One region of the Pseudogulbenkiania sp. AW2-16 genome, then DNA from elsewhere that is predicted to be linked to it. Evidence: predicted binding sites of a transcription regulator. Region 1 holds the regulator's gene; the other holds the start of a gene.

Region 1 (3,746 bases):
CTAGTTGCTTTGGTGTGACAGAGAAAGGACTGTGCAAAGCAAAGCGGGAACCTGATGGTTCCCGCTTTATCAATCAAGGGCTTAGAGTGTGGCTTCTGGCGCCGGGGCCGGTGTCGGAATGGCCCGGTGTTCGCTCAGCTTTTCCTTGTGCTTGAGAACCTGTCGATCCAGCTTGTCCATCAGGAGGTCGATGGCGGCGTACATGTCCGACTCGGTGGCTTCGACGTGGATGTCTTTGCCGGAGAGATGGACGTTGACCTCGGCCTTCTGGACCAGCTTGTCCACGGACAGGGTCACCGCCACGTCGATCACGTGGTCGACATGACGGGTAATGCGTTCGAGCTTGCTTTCGATGTAATCACGCAGCGGTTGGGTAACGTCGAGGTGGAGACCGGTTACTTTGAGGTTCATACCTTACTCCTTCTTGTGTTGGCTGCCCGGCGGATGCTGCCGGGCATGCTGATGATTCAATCCAAGGTCAGAGGACCTTGCGCAGATTGACCGGTGGAATCTGCATGGCTTCACGATACTTCGCTACGGTGCGTCTTGCAACCTGTATGCCCTGTTTTGCGAGCTCGTCGGCCAGGGCGCTGTCGGAGAGGGGTTTGGCGCGGTTTTCGGCGTCGATCATCTGGCGGATGTGCGCCTTGATGGCGGTGGCCGAGCACTCGCCGCCGCTGTCCGTTTCCAGTGCGCTGCCGAAGAAATACTTCAGCTCGAACAGGCCGCGCGGGCACAGCAGGTATTTCTGCGTCGTCACACGGGAGACCGTGGATTCGTGCAGTTCCAGCTCATCCGCAATGTCGCGCAGGATGAGTGGACGCATGGCTACTTCACCGTGTTCAAAGAACGCTTGCTGTCTTTCGACTATAGATTCCGCCACTTTCAGGATGGTGTCAAATCGTTGCTGAATATTCTTCACCAGCCATTTCGCCTCCTGTAGACGCGAGCTCATTTCACCGCCGCCGCCGCGGTTTTCGCTGAGCATCTGGGCGTACATCTGGTTGACGCGCAGGCGCGGCACGGCGGCGTTGTTGAGCTCGGCGCGCCAGCGCCCCTTGACGCGGCGCACGGCGATATCCGGGATGATGTAGCGGGTGTCGTCGACGCCGAAACCGGAGGCCGGGCGCGGGTTGAGGCGGGCGATCAGGGACTGGGCCTGCTTCAGTTCGGCGTCGCTGACGTCGAAGAGACGCTTGAGCCGGGTGTAGTCGCGATTGCCGAGCAGGGTCAGGTGCTCGCGGACGATGGCGTGCGCCAGGGCCTTGCCCGGGGTGCTGTCGGGCAGCTGGGCCAGCTGCAGCGCCAGCGACTCGGACAGCGAGCGGGCGCCGACCCCCTGCGGTTCGAACTGCTGCAGCAGTTTCAAACCGAACGCCAGTTCGTCTTCCTCGATGCCCAGTTCCAGCGGCAGCGAGGCGGCCAGTTCCTGCAGGTCGATCGTGAGGTAGCCGTCTTCGTCCAGTTCCTCGATCAAGAGCTGCACGATGGCGCAGTCGCGCTCGGGCAGGGCGATTTCGCCCAGCTGCGCCAGCAGGTGTTCGCGCAGAGTGACCGGGCGCGGCACGTTGGCCATCGGGTCGTAATCGTCGCCGTCTTCTCCGCGCCGGCTGCCGCTGCCCCAGTCGGTGAGTTCGCCGCTGCTGTCCTCGCGTTCCGGTTCCTGGCGCTCGGGCTCGGCCTCGCTGCCGGCGGCCTCGGTCGGCGTGTTGTCGGCGACCGGCTCGTCGCCCCGCTCCAGCAGCGGGTTGTCCTGCAGGAAGCGCTCGACTTCGGTTTGCAGGTCGACGGTGGACAGTTGCAGCAGCCGGATCGACTGTTGCAGTTGCGGGGTCAGCGTGAGCTGCTGCGAGACCTTGAGCTGTAGCGACTGCTTCATGGCGATTACAGGTGGAAATGTTCGCCCAGGTAAACCTGGCGAACTTTTTCATTGTCGACGAGGGCCTGCGGCTTGCCGGAGGCCAGGACTGCACCGTCGCTGATGATGTAGGCGCGGTCGCAGATGCGCAGCGTTTCGCGTACGTTGTGGTCGGTGATCAGTACGCCGATGCCGCGCTCCTTGAGGAAGGAGATGATCTTCTGGATGTCGATCACGGCGATCGGGTCGACCCCGGCGAAAGGTTCGTCGAGCAGGATGAAGCGCGGGCGGGTGGCCAGCACGCGGGCGATCTCGACGCGGCGGCGCTCGCCGCCGGACAGGGCCAGCGCGTTGCTTTCCCGGAGGTGGGCGATGTTGAGGTCGTCCAGCAGCAGCGTCAGTTCCTGTTCCAGCTCCTCGCCCTTGAGGCCGGCGATCTCGAGGATGGCGCGGACGTTTTCGTCCACCGTCATCTTGCGGAAGATCGATGCTTCCTGCGGCAGGTAGCCGAGCCCGAGGCGGGCGCGCTGGTGCATCGGGAAGTGGGTGATGTCCTGCTGGTCGAGCTGGATGCGGCCGTCGTCGGCGCTGACCGGGCCGACGATCATGTAGAAGCTGGTGGTCTTGCCGGCGCCGTTGGGCCCCAGGAGGCCGATCACCTCGCCGCTTTCGATGTTGAGCGAGACGTCCTTGACCACGGTGCGCTTCTTGAAGCGCTTCTTCAGCCCGGTGACGTTCAGTACGCTGGCGTTCATGGCTGCTGTCCGGTGGTTTGCGGTTGCAGGATGACGGTGATGCGGCCCTTGTTGGGACCGGTGGCGGCGCCGCCCTTGACCTGGTAGGTCTGGCTCTGGGTGTTGTAGGTGATGACGTCGCCGATCACCAGGTCTTCGCCGCGCTTGACGCGGGCGTTGCCGGTGAGCACGGCGGTGTTGGTGATGCCGGTGTAGTCGAGGCGGCTGGCCTCGGCCTTCGATGTATTCGTCCTTGCCGTCCATCTTCTGGCGGAAGGTGACCACCTTGCCGGTGGCCTGCACCGTCTGGTTGCCCTTGTCGTCGCGGGTGACGACGACGCGGTCGGCGTTGACGCGCAGCGTGCCCTGCGTCACCACGACGTTGCCTTCCCACACGGTGTGGCCTTTGAGCTGGTCGAGGGTGCCGCTGTTGGCGTTGATTTCGATCGGTTTGCTCTGGTCGGCTTTTTCCGCCAGAGCGGCCGTGGCGCTGCACAGTCCGGCCAGCACGGCCAGCGTCAGGGTGAATTTATTTCGCATAGACGACCCTTGCATTCGAGAGCAGTTTCAGCAGGCCGGCGCGCTGGTCGTAGGTGAAGCCGACCGAACGGGCTACCGACGTGCCGTAATGGATGGTGACCGGGGCCGCGGAGCGGGCCAGACGCTTGTCGAGGTCGACGTACATCACCGAGGTGTCGACGCGGGTTTCCGGGCGCTGCGCGTCGGCCGGCTTGAACAGCGTCACCTGGCGGTCGAAGAAGGCCTGGCGGGTCTTGTTGTTGTAACGACCGGTCTGGCCGCGCACGTCGTACTGCAGCACGCCGGCGGCGAAGACCTGCAGCGTGGGGGCGTCGAAGAACAGGTCGTCCTTGCCCGGGTACTGCCACATGCGCTGGGCGCTGAGCTGGTCTTGTACCTTGCCTGTGGTGTCGTAGCGCAGGGCGGTGAAGTGCTCGGCGACGAATTCGGGCTTGTTCGGGTCGAGCGCGCGCGTCTCCGGCGTCCAGCGCGAGATCTGGTCGAGCCAGAACGTCAAGAGGCCGGTCAGGGCCAGGAGGACGATGGGAAACAGCCGCTGGGCGCGCAGGATCATGCCAGGTACCTGTTCATCACCTCATCGAAGCTGCCCTGGGCCTGCATGATGAGCTCGGAGA
Region 2 (3,746 bases), 2.0 Mb from region 1:
AGCCGATGCCGACGCGCCCGAGCGAATTGAGGATGTTCCAGCCCACGCCCTGGTCATTCGGCCCGTTGCGGTAGAACGGATCGGCGAACAGCAGCTTGGCCGATTCCCAGGTGGACAGCGGCCCCGGCAGGCCGCTGCGCGACTTGGCGACCACAGCCCAGACCAGCACCAGCAGCGCGAGCCCCAACAGCGGCGGCACCACGGTCTTGATCGCCTGCACCAGCAGGCGCACGGCGGGCGAGGTGTCGGCCGATTCCAGCGACGGGAAACGGCGTTTCGACGCGGTGCGCGCCGGCAGTGTCTGTTCCACGGTCTTGCTCTCTGTGCCGCTCACGACACGGGCTTCATGCTTGATGGCTTGCATGGTGGTTCTCCCCTATTCCGTGGCTCAGGCGCGAATCTTGAACGAAGCGGCGTAGCCTTTCGGGTCCTTGCCGTCCCACACCACGCCGTCGATCAGCTTGGCCGAGCGCAGGTCCGAGTGCGGCACCGCGACCTTGGCGAGCGCAGCGGCTTCCTTGTAGAGCGCGATCTGGTTGATCTGTCGCGCCACGCCCAGGTAGTCCGGATCGGCCTTCAGCAAGCCCCAGCGCTTGTGCTGGGTGAGGAACCACATGCCGTCGGAGAGATACGGGAAGTTGACCCTGCCCTCGTCGAAGAACTTCATCAGGTGGGGGTCTTGCCACTTCTTGCCCAGGCCGTCTTCGTAGGAACCAAGGAAGCGCCCCTCGATGACCGGCTCCGGCGCGTTGACGTAGGCCTTGTCGGAAATCAGTTTGGCCACGCTGGCGCGATTCTTGACATCGTCGATGTAGCGCGAGGCTTCCAGCAGCGCCGCGGTCAGCGCGCGCGCGGTATTGGGGTGCTGCTTGACCCAGTCGCCGGTGCTGCCCAGCACCTTTTCCGGGTGGCCGGCCCAGATCTGCTGGGTGGTGGCCACGGTGAAGCCGACGTTGTCGGCGATGGCGCGCGCGTTCCACGGCTCGCCGACGCAGTAGCCGTCCATATTGTCGACGCGCATGTTGGCCACCATCTGCGGCGGCGGCACCACGATGGTCTTGACGTCGCTCATCGGGTTGACGCCCTGTGCGGCCAGCCAGTAGTAGAGCCACATGGCGTGGGTGCCGGTGGGGAAGGTCTGGGCGAAGGTGTATTCGCGCGGCTCGGCCTTGATCAGCTTGGCGAGCGCCGGGCCGGAGGTCACGCCCTTGGCCTTGAGCTGATTGGAGAGCGTGATGCCCTGGCCGTTCTGGTTCAGCGTCATCAACACCGCCATGTCCTTCTTCGGACCGCCGATGCCCAAATGCACACCGTACACCAGGCCGTACAGCACGTGGGCGGCGTCCAGCTCGCCGTTGACCAGCTTGTCGCGCACCGCGGCCCAGCTCGCCTCCTTGGACGGCACGATGGTGATGCCGTACTTCTTGTCGAAGCCCATCTTGGAGGCCACGATCACCGAGGCGCAGTCGGTCAGGGGAATGAAGCCGACTCTGACTTCGGTTTTTTCCGGCTTGTCGCTGCCGGCAGCCCAGGCGCTGCTGGCGATGCCGGCCGGCAAGGCGGCCAGCAAGGTGGTGGACCCCATGGCGGTCAGTGCTCCCTTGAGAAAAGTGCGTCGCGCCGGCGCCGCGGGCGAACTGCTGTCGATCGATGTGCGCGTGTCATCCATTTCCTTCTCCCTCATTGCAGAAAAAAACAGCCGAAAACAAAAAGCGCCTGTCGTCCCGCTCCGCGTCGGAAAGGGTGCGACAGGCGCCGTTGCCTGTCCGGATGGAGCCGCCGCCGTTGGTGGCCTACCCGGTCACCACGCCATACGCAACTACCATGCCAGACAACAATCGTCTGTTTTTAAAGGAATATTTTTTCCGACCTACGCTTTTGTGCACTGCACACGTGCGTTCTGCACCAACGCACGCTCAGCCTTTGAGCCAGTTCGCTAGCTCCACCACTTCGCGCGCCACGTCGCCCAGCTTCTTCTGCGACTTCATGGCGCGCTCGCGCAACTGGCGATAGGCCTCGTCCTCGCCGATGCCCTTCATCTGCATCAGCAAACCCTTGGCCTTCTCCACCACCTGGCGGTCGGCCAGGCGCTGGCGCATGCCGTCCAGCTCTTCACGCCGCTCCTTGTCGAGCGAATAACGCTCTATCGCCACCTCCAACAGCGGCTGGATGCGCTCGGGCACCACGTCCCCCACCACGTAGGCGGCCACCCCGGCCGCGAGCGCGGCGCGGATGGTGTCGCGGCGGGCGTCGTCGGTAAACATCACCACCGGCCGCTCGCTGTGCGCGCTGCTGACGCAGACGTGCTCCAGCATGTCCCGCGATGGGGCATCGGAGTCGATCAGCACGATGTCGGGGCGGATGCTGTCGATCATCTCACCCAGCCGCAGCGACACCTCCACCTCCGCGATCACGCGCACGCCGGCCTGCGTCAGCGCCTCCTTGAGCGCAGCCGCCTTGCCCGATCCATCGTTCACCAGCATTACCGTCAGCACTGTTATCTCCCTATTGCACAGAAAAGGTGAAGCAAGCACCATGCCGGGTCGATGCTCTTTCCATGCAAACTACCTGTCCACGATCTGCGTGCAACCTGTCTCGGGCCCCCAAAAGGCAAACGGCTCGATACGGCGGAGACCCAACGCAGCGTGGGCTTACTTTAAGGTTGGCCGAAGACCATGATTACTGCAACGCGCTGCCCGTGGTGCGGCGATGACCCGCTCTACGTGGCCTACCACGACCTGGAATGGGGCGTGCCGGTGCACGACGACCGCAAGTTGTTCGAAATGCTGGTGCTGGAAGGCGCCCAGGCCGGGCTGTCGTGGATCACCATCCTCAGGAAACGCGAAGGCTACCGCGCCGCGTTCCACGGCTTCGACCCGGCACGCGTCGCGACCATGGACGAGGCCGACGTCGAGCGCCTGCTGCAGAACCCGGCCATCGTGCGCAACCGGCTGAAGATCCACAGCGCCATCCGCAACGCCCGCGTGTTTCTCGACCTGCAACGCCGCCACGGCAGCTTCGCCGCCTGGCTGTGGGCACAGGTCGACGGCCAGCCGGTGGTCAACCACTGGGGCAGTCTGTCCGAATGCCCCGCCTCCACGCCCCTGTCCGACGCCATCAGCAAACAGCTGAAGAAGGCCGGCATGAACTTCGTCGGCAGCACGGTGATCTACGCCTTCCTGCAGGCCACCGGCGTGGTCAACGACCACCTGATCGGCTGTCACCGTCACCCGCAACGGCAAGGCTGAGCCGCGCTCGCCCGCTAGCGCCTCACGCAACAAAAAGCCGGTGCCGGGAACCCCGGACACCGGCTGCGCGCCTTGCTGACACAAGCGATTCGATGCGGCTTTTTTAGCTCTTAATCGTCGTAGCGATGGTGATGGTGGCGGTGCCCGCGCTTCCAGCCGCGCTCTTCGACATAACGATGCTCTACGATGGTGCGACGCGGTTCGGGCCGGGTCGCGACACCGGTACCGATGGCGGCACCGGCCGCCGCGCCGATCATCGCGCCATCCCGCCCACCCAATGCCGAACCGACCGCCGCGCCGGCACCACCGCCCAGCGCGCCGCCGAGCACGGCGTTGCTGTCCATGGCGTAGGCCGAGCCGGTCAGCAACAGGCTGCCGGCCAGCAGGGCGACCATCCAACGGTTCTTGTTCATGGCTGTGTTCCTTAAGGCTAGTGCAGTAATCATCAACGGCGGCATCATAACCAAGATCGCCGCCGGGCGCTGTCAAGAAGTACTA

What was found. The regulator sigma-54, encoded in region 1, starts transcription at its own class of promoters, with help from an activator protein. The targets are predictions, from matches to a motif close to CTGGCACGCTTCATGCTT.
Region 2: ABKF58_RS18620 (CmpA/NrtA family ABC transporter substrate-binding protein) is a predicted target of sigma-54. The motif match lies at 1,814-1,831, and genes of this name have one in related genera.

The regions. Positions count from the first base shown of each region.
Region 1 covers NZ_CP157668.1:1,888,618-1,892,363, forward strand. The annotation lists gene hpf (ribosome hibernation-promoting factor, HPF/YfiA family) at 82-411, opposite strand; gene ABKF58_RS09200 (RNA polymerase factor sigma-54) at 479-1,879, opposite strand; gene lptB (LPS export ABC transporter ATP-binding protein) at 1,885-2,613, opposite strand; partial or broken gene ABKF58_RS09210 (LptA/OstA family protein) at 2,878-3,147, opposite strand; gene lptC (LPS export ABC transporter periplasmic protein LptC) at 3,122-3,685, opposite strand; gene kdsC (3-deoxy-manno-octulosonate-8-phosphatase KdsC) at 3,682-3,746, opposite strand, start outside.
Region 2 covers NZ_CP157668.1:3,861,342-3,865,087, forward strand. The annotation lists gene ntrB (nitrate ABC transporter permease) at 1-364, opposite strand, end outside; gene ABKF58_RS18620 (CmpA/NrtA family ABC transporter substrate-binding protein) at 389-1,669, opposite strand; gene ABKF58_RS18625 (ANTAR domain-containing response regulator) at 1,917-2,495, opposite strand; gene ABKF58_RS18630 (DNA-3-methyladenine glycosylase I) at 2,676-3,248, shown strand; gene ABKF58_RS18635 (hypothetical protein) at 3,359-3,661, opposite strand.